3 regions of the Enterobacter cloacae complex sp. HYC033_NIDB genome follow, and region 1 is predicted to be linked to each of the others. Evidence: riboswitches for the same ligand, from Rfam matches in the RefSeq annotation. Region 1 holds a riboswitch; each other region holds the start of a gene.

Region 1 (5,482 bases):
CCTCACGGCTGAGAAACAGGCTCAACGTCGGCGCCTGTAGCGCGCCGGCCACGCCCATCATGAAGGCCACCAACATAAAAGCGGCGTACACGCCATTCAGGCGTCGCCCCATCGTCATCAACCAGAGCATGCGCAAGTCCTTATGAAAGCGAATCGAAATTGGGTGAAATAGTAAACGAAAAAAGCCAGCAAAAAACATTTTGCTGGCGGGTGATTAGCACCAATACTCAGTCACACATGATCGAGGCGAGTTAGCGGGAAGAGGTCGGTGTTGTAACGTCCCACTGCATCAATTCTTCTAACGTTTTCAGCCGTTGCTCTGCACACCGGCGGGCCAGCCAGGACGATCCCTTTGTCGCTGAAAAGTACTGCTGATAAAACTGACGTGCGGTAGACCTCTTCATAATTTACCTCCTCGCTTCATCGAGGAGAATTATTGGCCTAATATAGGGATAAATAAATTGCTGGTTTTTTGTCAGGAGTTCCCCTTTTATGCCTTCCGGTCGTCTGCAACAACAATTTATCCGCCTCTGGCAGTGCTGCGAGGGGCAATCGCAGGAGACCACGCTGAACGAGCTGGCCGAGCTCCTCAACTGCTCCCGGCGTCATATGCGCACGCTCCTTAATACCATGCAGCAGCAGGGCTGGCTAAACTGGGAGGCCGAAGCCGGACGCGGCAAGCGTTCGCGCCTGACTTTCCTTTATACCGGCCTGGCGTTACAGCAACAGCGAGCGGAGGATCTGCTGGAGCAGGACCGCATCGATCAGCTGGTCCAGCTGGTGGGCGACAAAGCCGCCGTGCGCCAGATGCTGGTCTCGCATCTGGGACGCAGCTTTCGTCAGGGACGCCACATTCTGCGGGTACTTTACTACCGCCCAATGAAAAATCTGTTGCCCGGTACGGCGTTACGTCGCTCTGAAACCCACATGGCCCGGCAGATTTTCAGCGGCCTGACGCGGATAAATGAGGAAAACGGGGAACTGGAAGCGGATATTGCCCATCACTGGCAACAGGTGTCTCCGCTGCACTGGCGCTTCTTTCTACGCCCCGGCATTCATTTCCACCATGGACGCGAGCTGGAGATGCGCGACGTTATCGTCTCTTTAGAGCGCGCCCGCACGCTGCCGCTCTATTCGCATATCGCACGGATCCACTCCCCAACGGCCTGGACGCTGGATATTGAGCTATCGCAGCCGGACAAATGGCTTCCGTGGCTTCTGGGCTACGTCCCCTCAATGATCCTGCCTGCCGAGTGGCGATCCCTGAACAATTTTTCCAGCCAGCCGATTGGTACGGGCCCCTACTCCGTTACGCGCAATAACAGTAATCAGCTGAAGATCCGCGCCTTTGATGATTACTTTGGCTATAGGGCGCTGATCGACGAAGTGAACGTCTGGGTGTTACCGGATCTCAACGAAGAGCTGAGCGCAGGTCTGACCCTGGAGGGGCCAACAGCCGGTGAAAAAGCGTTCGAAAGCCGCCTGGAGGAGGGCTGCTACTACCTGCTCTTTGATAGCCGCAGCCATCGCGGGGCAAACCACGACGTCCGCAGGTGGATAAGCCATATTCTGGCGCCCGCTAACCTGATTTATCACGCAGAGGAGCAATACCAGACCTGGTGGTTCCCGGCCTATGGCCTGCTCCCACGCTGGCACCATGCGCAGCCCGTCCGCAGCGAAAAGCCTGCCGGACTGGAGACCATCACCCTCAGCTACTATCGCGATCACATTGAGCACCGTTTTCTGGCGAGGATCATGAGCACGCTGCTGGCAGCCGAAGGCGTGACGCTGGCGATACAGGAAGTCGATTATGATGAATGGCATCGCGGAGACGTCATCAGCGATATCTGGCTCAACAGCGCAAACTTTACGCTGCCGCTTGATTTCTCGCTCTTTTCTCACCTGTACGAAGTGCCCCTGATTCAGCACTGTATCAACCGGGACTGGCAGCAGGACGCCGCGCGGTGGCGGGCGGGAGAAATGGATCTGGCCGCCTGGTGTCAGGAATTACTGACCGGGCAGACGATCGTACCGCTGATTCACCACTGGCTGCTGATCCAGGGGCAGCGCAGCATGCGCGGCCTGCGGATGAATACCCTCGGCTGGTTTGATTTTAAATCCGCCTGGTTTGCGCCGCCGGAGCCATAACGCTTTCGTAATATTCACCAAATCATTACAATAGCGCCGTTCTCAACGGGGTGCTGCATCACTGATGTGCGCTGAGATAATACCCGTCGAACCTGATCCGGATAACGCCGGCGAAGGGATTTGAGGCTGTCTCTCAAAATCCTTTGCCACTCAACCCTGAGGTGCAAAGTGTTAAAAAACGTTCTTCCTCTGCTGGCGCTGTTTGCGCTGCCTGTTTTTGCTAAGCCCGTTCTGACGGTCTACACCTACGACTCCTTCTCCGCCGACTGGGGCCCCGGCCCGGTGGTTAAAAAAGCCTTTGAAGCCGACTGCAACTGCGAGCTGAAATTCGTGGCGCTGGAAGATGGCGTCTCGCTGCTCAACCGTCTGCGCATGGAAGGCAAAAACAGCAAAGCCGACGTGGTGCTCGGGCTGGATAACAACCTGCTGGAAGCCGCCACCCAAACCAGACTGTTCGCCAAAAGCGGTGTGGCGTCAGATGCCGTCAACGTACCGGGCGGCTGGAAAAACGACACCTTCGTTCCCTTTGATTACGGCTACTTTGCGTTTGTCTACGATAAAAACAAGCTGAAGAATCCGCCCAAAAGCCTGAAAGAGCTGGTCGAAAGTGACCAGAAATGGCGCGTAATTTATGAAGATCCGCGTACCAGCACGCCGGGTCTGGGGCTGCTATTGTGGATGCAGAAAGTCTACGGGGATAAAACGCCGGAAGCGTGGCAGAAGCTGGCCGCGAAAACCGTTACCGTCACCAAAGGCTGGAGCGAAGCCTACGGCCTGTTCCTGAAAGGCGAAAGCGATCTGGTGCTGAGCTACACTACCTCTCCGGCCTACCACATTATCGCCGAGAAGAAGGATAACTACGCCGCCGCGAACTTTGCTGAAGGGCATTATTTGCAGGTGGAAGTGGCCGCCCGCACCGCCGCGAGCAAACAGCCGGAGCTTGCCGAAAAATTCCTGAAATTTATGGTCTCCCCGGCATTCCAGAATGCTATTCCGACAGGAAACTGGATGTACCCGGTCACTGACGTTGCGCTGCCGGCAGGCTTTGAGCAGCTAAACAAGCCGCAAACCTCACTGGAATTTACGCCGCAGCAGGTTGCCGCCCAGCGCGCCGCATGGATTAGTGAATGGCAACGCGCCGTCAGCCGCTGATCCCCGGCTGGTTAGTTCCCGGGCTGCTCGCCGCCATACTGATGGTGGTCGTCAGTCTGGGTGCATTCCTTGCGCTGTGGTTTAACGCGCCAGAGAGCGATCTGCTCGCCCTCTGGCACGACAGCTATCTCTGGCACGTCATCCGTTTCTCCTTCTGGCAGGCGTTTCTCTCCGCGCTGCTGTCGACGATCCCGGCCATTTTCCTTGCACGCGCCCTCTATCGCAGACGTTTCCCCGGCAGGCTTGCCCTGCTGCGGCTGTGCGCGATGACGCTGATCCTGCCCGTGCTGGTGGCGGTGTTCGGTATTCTGAGCGTCTACGGTCGGCAGGGCTGGCTGGCATCCCTCTTCAACCTGCTTGGTCTGGAATGGACCTTCTCCCCTTACGGCCTGAAAGGCATTCTGCTGGCGCATATTTTTTTCAATATGCCGATGGCGACGCGCCTCTTTTTACAGGCGCTGGAAAACATTCCCGGGGAGCAGCGTCAGATTGCCGCCCAGCTTGGCATGCGCGGCTGGTCGTTCTTCCGCTTTGTCGAATGGCCGTGGCTGCGACGCCAGATTGCCCCGGTGGCCGCGCTAATCTTTATGCTCTGCTTCGCCAGCTTCGCGACCGTGCTTTCTCTCGGCGGCGGGCCGCAGGCCACCACCATTGAGCTGGCGATCTATCAGGCCTTAAGTTACGACTACGATCCGGGCCGCGCCGCGCTGCTGGCGATGGTGCAGATGGTCTGCTGCCTGGCGCTGGTGTTACTCAGCCAGCGGCTGAGTAAAGCGATCCCCACAGGCAGCAATCACTTGACAGGCTGGCGCGATCCGCAGGACAGCCTGCACAGCCGCGTCGCGGATTTTATGCTGATCGCGCTGGCCCTCCTGCTTCTGCTGCCCCCGCTGCTGGCCGTTATCGTTGATGGCCTGAATCGCAATGTGTTGTCGGTACTGCAACAGCCTGTCCTGTGGCAGGCGACGTGGACCTCATTGCGCATCGCGCTGGCAGCCGGGCTGCTGTGCGTGATCCTGACCATGATGCTGCTCTGGAGCAGCCGCGAGCTGTACGCGCGTCATGCCCGTAAAGCCGGACACGCGCTGGAACTGACGGGTATGCTGATCCTGGCGATGCCGGGTATTGTGCTGGCGACCGGATTCTTTTTACTGTTCAACAGCACCATCGGCCTGCCGGAAAGCGCCGACGGCATCGTCATTTTTACCAACGCGCTGATGGCTATCCCTTACGCGCTCAAGGTGCTGGAAAACCCGATGCGCGACGTGAACAGCCGCTACGGTCTGCTCTGTCAGTCGCTGGGGATGCAGGGCTGGCAGCGTCTGAAGGTGGTCGAACTCCGCGCCCTTAAACGACCGCTGGCGCAGGCGCTGGCGTTTGCCTGCGTGCTGTCGATTGGCGATTTTGGCGTTGTGGCCCTCTTTGGCAACGAGGATTTCCGCACGCTGCCGTTCTGGCTTTATCAGCAAATTGGCTCCTATCGTAGCCAGGACGGCGCCGTCACGGCACTTTTACTGCTGGTGCTGTGCTTTGCGTTATTTACCGTTATCGAAAAACTTCCGGGGCGTGATGTTAAAACTGACTGATGTAACCTGGCTTTATGAGCACCTGCCAATGCGTTTTACCCTCTCCGTTCGTCAGGGAGAGCGAATCGCAGTGCTTGGCCCCAGCGGGGCCGGAAAAAGTACTCTGCTCAATCTGATTGCCGGTTTTTTGCAGCCTGCCAGCGGGTCGATCGTCATTGATAATGGCGAGTATACCTACGCTCCGCCGGCTAAGCGCCCGGTGTCGATGCTGTTCCAGGAAAACAATCTGTTCAATCATCTTACGGTGTGGCAGAACATCGCACTGGGTATGGATCCGGGGTTAAAACTCAGTGTTGCGCAGCGTCAGACGCTGGAGGCGATCGCCGAACAAATGGGCCTGGCTGCGTTTATCAACAGACTACCGGGTGAGCTTTCCGGCGGCCAGCGCCAGCGCGTGGCGCTGGCACGCTGTCTGGTTCGCAAGCAGCCGCTGCTGCTGCTCGACGAACCCTTTTCGGCGCTCGACCCGGCCCTGCGTCAGGAGATGCTCTCGCTGGTTGAGGAGGTTTGCGAGCGCGAGCAACTGACGATGCTGATGGTTTCGCATAGCATCGAAGATGCCGCACGCATCGCGCCGCGATCGGTGGTGATCGCGG
Region 2 (5,482 bases), 2.4 Mb from region 1:
TTTGCCCTGACCAGGCAACAGAGAGAGCAGGTATTCTGAAAACGCGTCTTTCAACGGCGTAGTCAGATCCAGGGTATGTAACGGCAAGCCGCTGGTAATGACATTTTGGATGCTTTTCAGCACATCAGGATGATTGTGTCCAAGCGCGAGGGTGCCTGCGCCTGCTAAACAGTCAAGGTATTCTTTATTATCTGCATCGGTGATCCACACGCCTTCTGCTTTCGTAATCGCTAAAGGCAATTTGCGCGGATAACTCCTGACGTTAGATTCAAATTCGGCCTGACGGGCCAGATAGGTTTCGTTGCTTTTGTGGGCATCTACGGTGTCAATACGGACTTTATCCGTCATCATATCACTCCTACAACCGCCGCTTCGTTATGAGCAACGATTGAATAAAAAGTTAAAAAACAGATGGGGCCTGAAAAAAACGCCGCCAATATAGAGCCTTTTGTCACCGGGCTCAATGGTTAATTTGCTTACTGTTTTGTGACACAGGGCACAGGGCAGGGAAGATCGCCGTTTGTATGGGGGAGATTGCACTTTATGCTAAATAAAAACAGCAGCTTACGTATGATTTATCCGCATTGTAAAATCAGACAAAAGAGTGTGACAAATCGTGCGATTGTCAGGTGAAAAGGAGGCAGTGAGCCTCCTTACGCTGTTTATTTCTGGCTAACGCGTAAAATACCGTGTTCGCGTCCCTTCGTTTTATTCCACGACGCGTCCGTAATACCGTTTTCATCCAGGCTTAGCGATATCACAAAACCATTACCACGGATCTCATAGAAATTCGCATTCAGGCGTTTAACGCTGGCTTTCTTGCCGTTAACGGTAGCGCTAAAAAAGCCGTTAGAAAGCGTGGCGTTAACCGTGTCCGACGAGAACGAGGCTTCACGCAGGGGATCGTGAATGGATGTCGCTGGTTCGTGTTGTGCCGCATTTTCCGCTTTGGTTTTGCTGATATCGCAAGAGCCATCGCCAGCGCTAATTTGCGTGCATCCCGAACGCTCTAATTGAGCGCGATAATGGGCGTTTATGGCGTGCGCAGGCGAGACACAACCTGCAAGCACCGCAGTACCTATAACGAACATCATTACTTTTTTCATTTTACCGCCTTAAAAACGACACAAATACCAGGAGACATACATCACGCCGATCCAGATCCCGACCGAAATCAGCATCAGATACAGGGCTACCGAAATAAAAATATATTTAGACATCTTTTTGTATCAACGAAATGCTCATCCGCTAAAATGAGGCTTTATATTTGTCCCGATGATTGTTTTACGCTTTAAAAGCCCATTCCAATCCCAACCGAAGCGCCCATATTATTCGCGGTATCATCTGAGAAGCTCACTTTCGCGATGACATGGGAATTAAAGTTAACGGATGCACCGACAGCAAGCGCGCTCTCGCTGTTGTAAGTCGCGCCGCCAGCAGAGAACATGACGCGTTGATTGGTTTGCACTTGTGGCAAACCCGCCATCGCCCCTGAAATACCGGCATTGGCCTGCTTCTTATTATTGTCCACTTCATCACGCAGAGATTTAAATTGCTGGCTGGTGTTGGTATTCATTGCCAGTAATGTCTGCCTGGTGGCTTGCAGATCCTGCGTGGCGGCGGTAACAGCCAGGCGATTTTTAGCGACCTTCGCCTGGGTAGCCGTATCCAGCTATCGTTGTGTTACGGTGGTTGTCACACCATCTTTACCGTTATGACCGTCTACACCGTCGCGCCCATTTCTTTCCGCAATGCCTTGTGCGCCAGTATCACCCTTTATCACCTTTCGCTCCATCTGTACCGTTGATGGGTTTAGATGCATTTTCGAGAGCAGTAAGGCGGCTATCCTGAATATTATCGACGTGTTGAAGGTTGATAATGGCTGTGCCGTTAGTCGCTACACCCTGTAGGGCCGTCTCACTTTTCAGACTGGCGGTATCGACAAGCAACGCTTTCTGATGTGCGTCGTTAGCCATTTTATCCACGACTAACACGCCTGGTTTTGTGGATTGAAGGTCGTCATAAACCTGCGTTAAGCGGTTATCCATTGCGATATCACGGTTAATGCTATCAGCTTTGTTTTGTGCAATCTGATCCTGATGGTCATTTACAATATTAGTAATTTGCCGATCGTCCCAAACCGTATTCGCGGCTTCAGCCAGGCTCGTTGTACCCACTAAGACAACGCCCATTACAAAAATAGCAATAAAGGTTTTATTCATAGATTTCATTTGAAAAGCTCACATCATTAACTATTGAAAATACTGAAGCTGAACAGATTTATTTTCGGGATTTAAAACGGTTGAACGTTGTCTAAATCTTATTTAGTGACGCGAGCAAACTATCAATTAAACGCAAACCAATGATGTTGAACTAAGTCATAAATATTATGAATGGTTCCGACGGCGTAAAAGTCATTTTGCGGTTGTTATTAATGTAAACATTAAGGTGAAAATGAGGTGGTAAATGAGAGAGTTAAATTAAGTGTTTGACAGAGATAAAATTCTGCAAAATAAATGTTTACATTAATATGTGGGTTTATTTCATACGAAAGAAGGTGGGCTGTCTTATAAAAGCACTCCCGGTGCGTCATTATGGATAAAAATAATATTTCTCAGCACAGTGAGTAAATAATATTTTTCATGTGTTCTTAACAAATCTGGCGGGATAATTAACTGAACAATAATGTATACATATAGAGGGTAGTTAATATCTTGTCGTTTATTGTTCGTTACAGGGGATTAACGGACAGCCCAAAACCCCTTGCACCCGGGTTACCCCCCGGTTACACTACATGACTACGAATTGCTATTTCGTAAATAGCTGTTTTATAAGTAATTTGACTCGGGGTGCCCTTCTTTGTGAAGGCTGAGAAATACCCGTATTACCTGATCTGGATAATGCCAGCGTAGGGAAGTCAGATGCCTGCCCGGTCATCGCTTCTTCACGCACGGCAGGAGCGAAACCATGCAGCCTGACCTGCTCGATTCACACGTTTTACATCAATTCCGAACCCGTTCCCCGCTCACGCACTGTATGACCAACGATGTCGTGCAGACCTTCACCGCCAACGTTTTGCTCGCGCTGGGTGCTTCCCCGGCAATGGTGATCGAAGCCGAGGAAGCGGAACAGTTTGCCGCGCTTGCCGATGCTCTGCTCATCAACGTGGGAACACTCACCGCGCCGCGCGCCCAGTCGATGCGTCGGGCCATTGAGAGCGCGGTAGCCGCGGGTACGCCCTGGGTTCTGGATCCGGTTGCGGTTGGCGCGCTGGCGTATCGCACCCGATTTTGCCAGCAAATATTGTCCCTCAAACCTGCGGCCATTCGTGGAAACGCCTCCGAAATCCTCGCCCTTGCCGGAATGAGTGCGGGCGGGCGCGGGGTTGATTCCACCGATACGGCGGCGAGCGCGTTGACCGCTGCGCAGACGCTCGCCCGCCAGACCCACGCCGTTGTGGTCGTCACAGGAGAAGTGGATCACATCACTGATGGTCAGCGAACCCGTACGGTCGCGGGCGGCGACCCGCTGATGACCCGCGTGGTGGGAACAGGCTGTGCGCTCTCGGCGGTCGTCGCCGCCTGCTGTTCGCTGCCTGGCGACAGGCTTGATAATGCGACGGCAGCCTGCGGCTTTATGAAGCGCGCAGGGGCAGCTGCACTGACTCACAGCCGGGGCCCCGGCAGCTTTGCCCCGGCGTTTCTGGATGCGCTTTACGCGCTGGAGGAGCTGGTATGACACGCATTAATGCCCTGACTATTGCGGGAACCGATCCCAGCGGCGGAGCGGGGATCCAGGCAGACCTGAAAACCTTCTCTGCGCTCGGCGCTTACGGATGCTCGGTTATCACCGCGCTGGTGGCGCAAAACACGCGCGGTGTACAGTCGGTATATCGTATTGAGCCGGATTTTGTCGCCGCACAGCTGGATTCGGTATTCAGCGATGTACGCATCGACACCACCAAAATCGGCATGCTTGCAGAGGCGGACATTGTTGAAGCGGTCGCTGAACGTCTCAAACGTTATCAGATAAAAAACGTGGTGCTCGATACCGTGATGCTGGCCAAAAGCGGCGATCCGTTGCTCTCCGCCTCTGCCGTCGACACCCTGCGTAAAAAGCTGCTGCCGCAGGTGGCGCTGATCACGCCAAACCTCCCTGAAGCCGCCGCGCTGCTGGATGCGTCACACGCGCAAAACGAACGTGAGATGAAAGAGCAGGGCAATGCGCTGCTGGCGATGGGATGCAGCGCGGTGCTGATGAAAGGCGGTCATCTTGATGATGCAGAAAGCCCGGACTGGCTCTTCACCCGCGATGGCGCTCAACGTTTCACCGCCCCGCGGGTACAGACCAAAAACACCCACGGCACGGGATGTACGCTCTCGGCGGCGCTGGCGGCGCTGCGTCCCCGAAACGCGAACTGGGCGGATACGGTGCAGGAGGCGAAGATCTGGCTCTCGTGCGCGCTGGCAAAAGCCGATTCTCTGGAAGTGGGTCACGGTATTGGGCCGGTTCACCATTTTCATGCATGGTGGTAAGCCGTATACTGGCATAAAACCTTATGCCAGAGAAAAACAGAGATGGAACAAGCGCATACCCGGTTAATTGCTCAACTCAAGGAACGAATTGCCGCACCGGACAACACGCCGTTGTACCTGAAATTTGCCGAAACGGTTAAAAACGCGGTACGCAGCGGCGTGCTCGCGCACGGTAATATTTTGCCGGGCGAGCGCGATCTGAGCCAGCTGGCCGGTGTGTCGCGCATTACGGTGCGTAAAGCGATGCAGGCGCTGGAAGAGGCCGGCGTCGTCACCCGCGCGCGTGGATACGGTACGCAAATCAACAATATCTTTGAATATTCGCTAAAAGAGGCGCGCGGGTTTTCTCAGCAGGTGGTGCTGCGGGGCAAAACGCCCAACACGCTGTGGGTTAATAAACGCGTCGTGAAATGTCCGGAGGAGATCGCCCGCCACCTTTCCCTTGCGCCGGACAGCGATGTATTTCTGCTTAAGCGCATCCGCTACGTGGATGACGATGCGGTATCAATAGAGGAGTCCTGGGTACCGGTAGGATTAATCCCCAATCCGGACGACATCGGCGTCTCGCTTTACGATTACTTCCGCAGCCAGAATATCTTTCCGCAGCGCACCCGTTCCCGCGTCAGCGCCCGGATGCCGGACAGCGAGTTTCAGGCGCATATCAAGATGGACGATAAGATACCGGTGCTGGTGATCAAGCAAGTCGCGCTCGATCAACAGCACCGGCCAATTGAGTACAGCATCAGCTACTGCCGCAGCGACCTATACGTCTTTGTGTGCGAGGAGTAGGGCCTCGCGCGTGGGGGCGCAGTCGCCACCGCGATGGCTGACTACCCAGGCGGCTACGGCATTGCCAAGCTGCACCGCCTCTGGCAGTGACCATCCCGCGGCCAGCCCGGCAAGGGTACCTCCCGCATGGCTGTCACCCGCGCCGATGGTATCGACCA
Region 3 (5,482 bases), 500 kb from region 1:
TTCGCGTTGCAGATCTTCCCCGCTCAGCCGCGTCTGGAGTGCGACCAGTTCGATATCGGGGTTAAGCTGGTTCAGCCGCTGGCGCGTAACGTGCGCTTTAGGCTGGTTGATATCTTCTGTCGTAAAGAGAATTTGCCGTTGCAGATTGCTGAGATGTACCTCGTCGTCATCGGCCAGCACCAGCGTGCCCACGCCCGCGCCGGCCAGATACAGCGCGGCGGGGGTGCCTAATCCGCCCAGACCGACAATCAGTACCCGGCTGGCGAGCAGCTTTTGCTGCCCCTCGATGGCGATATCCTCCAGCAGGATCTGGCGGCTGTAACGCATAAAATCACGATCTTTCATCACCAGCTCCTGCCAGTTGTAAAAGCTGCGCGGTGGCGGCCTGCCAGTCTGCCGCCTGGGTGATAGCGCTGACGACGGCGATACTGCCGACGCCGGTCTCCAGCACCGCGGGCGCACGTTCAAGGCTGATCCCGCCGATGGCGACGGTGGGGTAATCGGCAAGGCGCTTAACGTGGGCCGCCAGCTGCGTCAAACCCTGTGGAGCGGACGGCATCTGTTTGGTTTTCGTTGGGAAAACGTGCCCGAGCGCGATGTAAGAGGGGCGGGCCGCCAGCGCCACGTCGATCTCCATATCATCGTGGGTAGAAACGCCCAGCCGCAGACCGGCGTCACGGATCGCGTTGAGATCGGTCGTTTCCAGATCTTCCTGTCCCAGATGCACGCCGTACGCCTGGTGTTTAACCGCCAGCCGCCAGTAGTCGTTGATAAACAGGCGGGCGTGGTAGCGACGTCCCAGCGCGATAGCGGCGATCACGTCGGCCTCCACCTCTTCATCGCGTTTATCCTTAATGCGTAGCTGGAGGGTGCGAACGCCAGCTTCCAGCAGGCGGGCGATCCACTCCACGCTGTCCACCACCGGGTAAAGCCCTAAGCGGAAGGGCACGGAGGGGAAATCGGGCTGGTACATTACGCCTCCTCCTTTTTGAGGTAGATTTCGCCGCCTTTCGCGCGGAAGGTTTCCGACATGTCCGCCATGCCGACTTCAATGGTCTGCGCGGCGGCGTAATCGCGTACTTCCTGGCTGATCTTCATCGAGCAGAATTTAGGTCCGCACATGGAGCAGAAGTGAGCAACTTTGCCCGATTCCTGCGGCAGGGTTTCGTCGTGATAGGCGCGGGCGGTGAACGGATCGAGGGCCAGGTTAAACTGGTCTTCCCAGCGGAATTCAAAGCGCGCTTTGGACATGGCGTTGTCGCGAATTTGCGCGCCCGGATGGCCTTTCGCCAGATCCGCCGCGTGGGCGGCAATCTTGTAGGTGATCAGCCCCTGCTTCACGTCCTCTTTGTTTGGCAGCCCGAGGTGCTCTTTCGGCGTCACGTAGCAGAGCATGGCGCAGCCGAACCAGCCGATCATCGCCGCGCCAATGCCTGACGTGAAGTGGTCGTAGCCCGGCGCAATATCGGTGGTCAACGGCCCCAGGGTGTAGAACGGTGCTTCGTGGCAGTGCTCCAGCTCCTCGGTCATGTTGCGACGGATCATCTGCATCGGCACATGGCCCGGGCCTTCAATCATCACCTGCACGTCGTACTCCCATGCGATTTTGGTCAGCTCGCCCAGCGTGTGCAGCTCGGCAAACTGCGCCTCGTCGTTAGCATCGCGGATGGAGCCAGGACGCAGGCCGTCGCCCAGCGACAGGGAGACGTCGTACGCGGCGCAAATTTCGCAGATTTCGCGGAAGTGCTCGTAGAGGAAGTTTTCCTGATGATGGGAAAGGCACCATTTAGCCATAATCGAACCGCCGCGTGAGACGATACCGGTCAGACGTTTCGCCGTCATCGGCACGTAGCGCAGCAGCACGCCCGCGTGGATGGTGAAGTAGTCCACGCCCTGCTCGGCCTGCTCCAGCAGCGTGTCGCGGAACGCTTCCCAGGTGAGGTTTTCGGCGATGCCGTTGACCTTCTCCAGCGCCTGATAAATCGGGACGGTGCCAATCGGCACCGGGCTGTTACGCAGGATCCACTCGCGGGTTTCGTGAATATAGCGGCCCGTGGAAAGGTCCATCACCGTGTCCGCGCCCCAGCGCGTCGACCAGACCAGCTTTTCCACCTCTTCTTCGATGGATGACGTCACCGCTGAGTTGCCGATGTTGGCGTTGACCTTCACCAGGAAGTTGCGGCCGATAATCATCGGCTCGGATTCCGGGTGATTGATGTTGGCGGGGATAATGGCGCGCCCGGCGGCCACTTCGTCACGCACAAATTCCGGCGTGATGTTTTCCGGCAGGCGAGCGCCAAACCCTTCACCAGGATGCTGGTGGCGCAGCACTTCGCTGCGGATGCGCTCGCGGCCCATGTTTTCGCGGATGGCGATGAACTCCATCTCCGGCGTGACGATACCCTGGCGCGCGTAGTGCAGCTGGGTGACGCATTTGCCCGCTTTAGCGCGTTTCGGCGTCAGCAGGCCGGTAAAGCGCAGCTCGTCCAGACCGTCGTCGGCCAGGCGCGCGTTGGTATACGCCGAGCTGCGCACGCGCAGTTCTTCGCAGTCGTTACGGGCGTCAATCCACGGCTGGCGCAGTTTTGCCAGACCCTGCTGTACGTTGATAGCAACAGAAGGGTCGCCGTACGGGCCGGAGGTGTCATACACCGGCACGGCTTCGTTGTCTTCAAACTGCGGGTTTTCTTTGCTGCCGCCGATAAGCGTCGGGCTGAGCTGGATTTCGCGCATCGGCACGCGGATATCAGCCTGTGAACCGGTGATGTAGATGCGCGTTGAGTTCGGGAAAGCGGTGCCTTCCAGGGTGTCGATGAAGCGTTGTGCGTGTTCGCGCTGTTCGCGGCGGGTCAGTTTTGTTGTAGACATAGCTCATTCCAGATGTGAAGGACATGGCTTGTCAGACGACGGATGAAGCAAGAGAAGATCGCCTCAGGGGCGATACAACAGCAGTGTGACTCTTGTTCCCTTCGCAGGTATTAACCTGATCAGGTTCCGCGGATCCCGAATTAACGGTCTCAGCCCGTGCTTTCACACTGGGCACTCCGACAAGAAAAATCCCCCTCGTGAGAGGGGCGAATGGTTGTAAATTACTCGTTAACGATTAAGAACTCAAGCAGGGCGCGCAACGTTATCGCTGGTGCTGATATTCAGGTTGTTGTCCAGCACGAGGGCGATGAGCTTGTCTTCCAGCGTGAATCGCTCTTCCAGCGCTTCGCCAAGATCGGAAAGCGCCTGCTGAAACTCAAGATAGTTATCGTGATCGATAGCGTTTTCTAGCGTGGAATCGTAGTAGTCCATGATCTGCTGGGTGTTGGCTTCCAGCAGCGGACAGAGTTTGCTGGCCGCTAAATACGGCGTTGTCCCTTCCATTTCGCGGATAATGCGTTCATAAAGGTTGAAATGGCCGTCGGAGAGGTAGTCGACCAGGCTCTGACAGAAGTCGTCCAGCGCTTTTTCATTCAGCCGCATAAAGGATTCTTTGCCAGGCTTAAGACCAACCAGATTGTAATACGCCACGAGTAGATGCTTGCGCACATGTAGCCAGCGATCCACCAGGGTGTTACTTCCTCCAACGCGCTCAGTCAGGCTTTCCAGCTGGTTTAACATGGTCGACTCCATAAGGTTTAGAATGGGATCTGCTTATCCAAAATGTAACCATAATGCTAACAACATGTCAGTGAAGCGAAGGTAGTGCAATAGATATGGATCGTATTATTGAAAAATCAGATCTGGGTTGGTGGATCGTCAGTCACGAACAAAAATTATGGCTGCCCGGTGGGGAGATACCCTACGGTGCGGCAGACATCTTCGATCTCGTCGGCCAACCGGCGCTGCGGATCGGCGAGTGGCAGGGCGATCCGGTATGGTTGATCCAACAGGCTCGTCGTCAGGATATGGGATCCGTTCGTCAGGTGTTGGATCGGGATGTCGGCCTGTTCCAGCTGGCGGGGCGCGGCGTGCAGCTGGCGGAGTTTTACCGCTCGCACAAATACTGCGGCTACTGCGGCCACACCATGCACCCGAGCAAAACCGAGTGGGCAATGCTCTGCGGCCACTGCCGTGAACGCTACTACCCGCAAATCGCACCGTGCATCATTGTCGCCATCCGCCGTGATGATTCCATCCTGCTGGCGCAGCATACCCGCCATCGCAACGGCATTCACACCGTCCTCGCCGGGTTCGTGGAAGTCGGCGAAACGCTGGAACAGGCGGTGGCGCGCGAGGTGATGGAGGAGAGCGGCATTAAGGTGAAAAACCTGCGCTATGTGACGTCGCAGCCGTGGCCGTTCCCGATGTCCCTGATGACCGCGTTTATGGCGGAATACGACAGCGGCGAGATTGTTATCGATCAGAAAGAGCTGCTGGAGGCGAACTGGTATCGCTACGACGATTTACCGCTGCTGCCCCCACCGGGAACGGTGGCGCGTCGCCTGATAGAAGATACCGTGGCAATGTGTCGGGCCGAGTATGAGTAGTGTTACACTGACGGACTGACGCAATAAGGAACTGCAAAATGACCGAACTGAAGAACGATCGTTATCTGCGTGCGCTGCTGCGCCAGCCCGTTGATGTCACCCCGGTGTGGATGATGCGCCAGGCGGGACGCTATCTGCCAGAGTACAAAGCCACGCGCGCGCAGGCAGGCGATTTTATGTCGCTGTGCAAAAACGCCGAGCTGGCCTGTGAAGTGACGCTCCAGCCGCTGCGCCGCTTCCCGCTCGATGCCGCCATTCTTTTTTCGGACATTCTCACCATTCCGGATGCGATGGGCCTTGGGCTCTATTTCGAAACCGGAGAAGGCCCGCGTTTTACCTCTCCGATCAAAAGCAAAGCCGACGTTGATAAGCTGCCGATCCCCGATCCTGAAGGCGAGCTGGGCTATGTGATGAACGCCGTGCGCACCATTCGCCGCGAACTGAAAGGCGACGTGCCGCTGATTGGCTTCTCCGGTAGTCCGTGGACGCTGGCCACCTACATGGTGGAAGGCGGCAGCAGCAAAGCCTTTACCGTCATCAAAAAGATGATGTACGCCGAGCCGCTGGCCCTGCATGCCCTGCTCGACAAGCTGGCGAAGAGCGTCACGCTCTATCTCAACGCGCAGATTAAAGCGGGCGCGCAGTCGGTGATGATTTTCGACACCTGGGGCGGCGTGCTGACCGGACGTGATTATCAGCAGTTCTCCCTGTACTACATGCACAAAATTGTCGATGGCCTGCTGCGTGAAAACGAAGGCCGTCGCGTGCCGGTGACGCTGTTTACCAAAGGCGGCGGTCAGTGGCTGGAAGCGATGGCGGCCACCGGCTGCGACGCGCTGGGCCTCGACTGGACCACCGATATTGCCGATGCGCGCCGTCGCGTGGGGGACAAAGTGGCGCTCCAGGGCAACATGGATCCGTCCATGCTCTATGCGCAGCCTGCCCGTATCGAAGAAGAAGTGTCGACTATACTGTCTGGTTTCGGCCAGGGCGAAGGCCACGTC

The links. Region 1 has a riboswitch for thiamine pyrophosphate ahead of thiB (thiamine ABC transporter substrate binding subunit). Riboswitches for the same ligand answer to the same signal wherever they lie in the genome.
Region 2: another riboswitch for thiamine pyrophosphate. It lies ahead of thiM (hydroxyethylthiazole kinase); the one in region 1 lies ahead of thiB (thiamine ABC transporter substrate binding subunit).
Region 3: another riboswitch for thiamine pyrophosphate. It lies ahead of thiC (phosphomethylpyrimidine synthase ThiC); the one in region 1 lies ahead of thiB (thiamine ABC transporter substrate binding subunit).

The regions. Positions count from the first base shown of each region.
Region 1 covers NZ_CP115123.1:1,549,227-1,554,708, reverse strand. The annotation lists gene O1721_RS07350 (sugar efflux transporter) at 1-130, opposite strand, end outside; gene sgrT (glucose uptake inhibitor SgrT) at 252-404, opposite strand; gene sgrR (HTH-type transcriptional regulator SgrR) at 493-2,148, shown strand; TPP riboswitch at 2,185-2,285, shown strand; gene thiB (thiamine ABC transporter substrate binding subunit) at 2,317-3,300, shown strand; gene thiP (thiamine/thiamine pyrophosphate ABC transporter permease ThiP) at 3,276-4,886, shown strand; gene thiQ (thiamine ABC transporter ATP-binding protein ThiQ) at 4,870-5,482, shown strand, end outside.
Region 2 covers NZ_CP115123.1:3,918,291-3,923,772, reverse strand. The annotation lists gene O1721_RS18840 (diaminobutyrate--2-oxoglutarate transaminase) at 1-351, opposite strand, end outside; gene O1721_RS18835 (hypothetical protein) at 663-1,106, opposite strand; gene O1721_RS18830 (YadA C-terminal domain-containing protein) at 1,292-1,576, opposite strand; gene O1721_RS18825 (hypothetical protein) at 1,770-2,222, opposite strand; TPP riboswitch at 2,836-2,932, shown strand; gene thiM (hydroxyethylthiazole kinase) at 2,968-3,738, shown strand; gene thiD (bifunctional hydroxymethylpyrimidine kinase/phosphomethylpyrimidine kinase) at 3,735-4,535, shown strand; gene O1721_RS18810 (GntR family transcriptional regulator) at 4,578-5,324, shown strand; gene O1721_RS18805 (PfkB family carbohydrate kinase) at 5,298-5,482, opposite strand, start outside.
Region 3 covers NZ_CP115123.1:1,047,729-1,053,210, forward strand. The annotation lists gene thiF (thiazole biosynthesis adenylyltransferase ThiF) at 1-345, opposite strand, end outside; gene thiE (thiamine phosphate synthase) at 332-973, opposite strand; gene thiC (phosphomethylpyrimidine synthase ThiC) at 973-2,868, opposite strand; TPP riboswitch at 2,948-3,057, opposite strand; gene O1721_RS05020 (Rsd/AlgQ family anti-sigma factor) at 3,112-3,609, opposite strand; gene nudC (NAD(+) diphosphatase) at 3,705-4,478, shown strand; gene hemE (uroporphyrinogen decarboxylase) at 4,517-5,482, shown strand, end outside.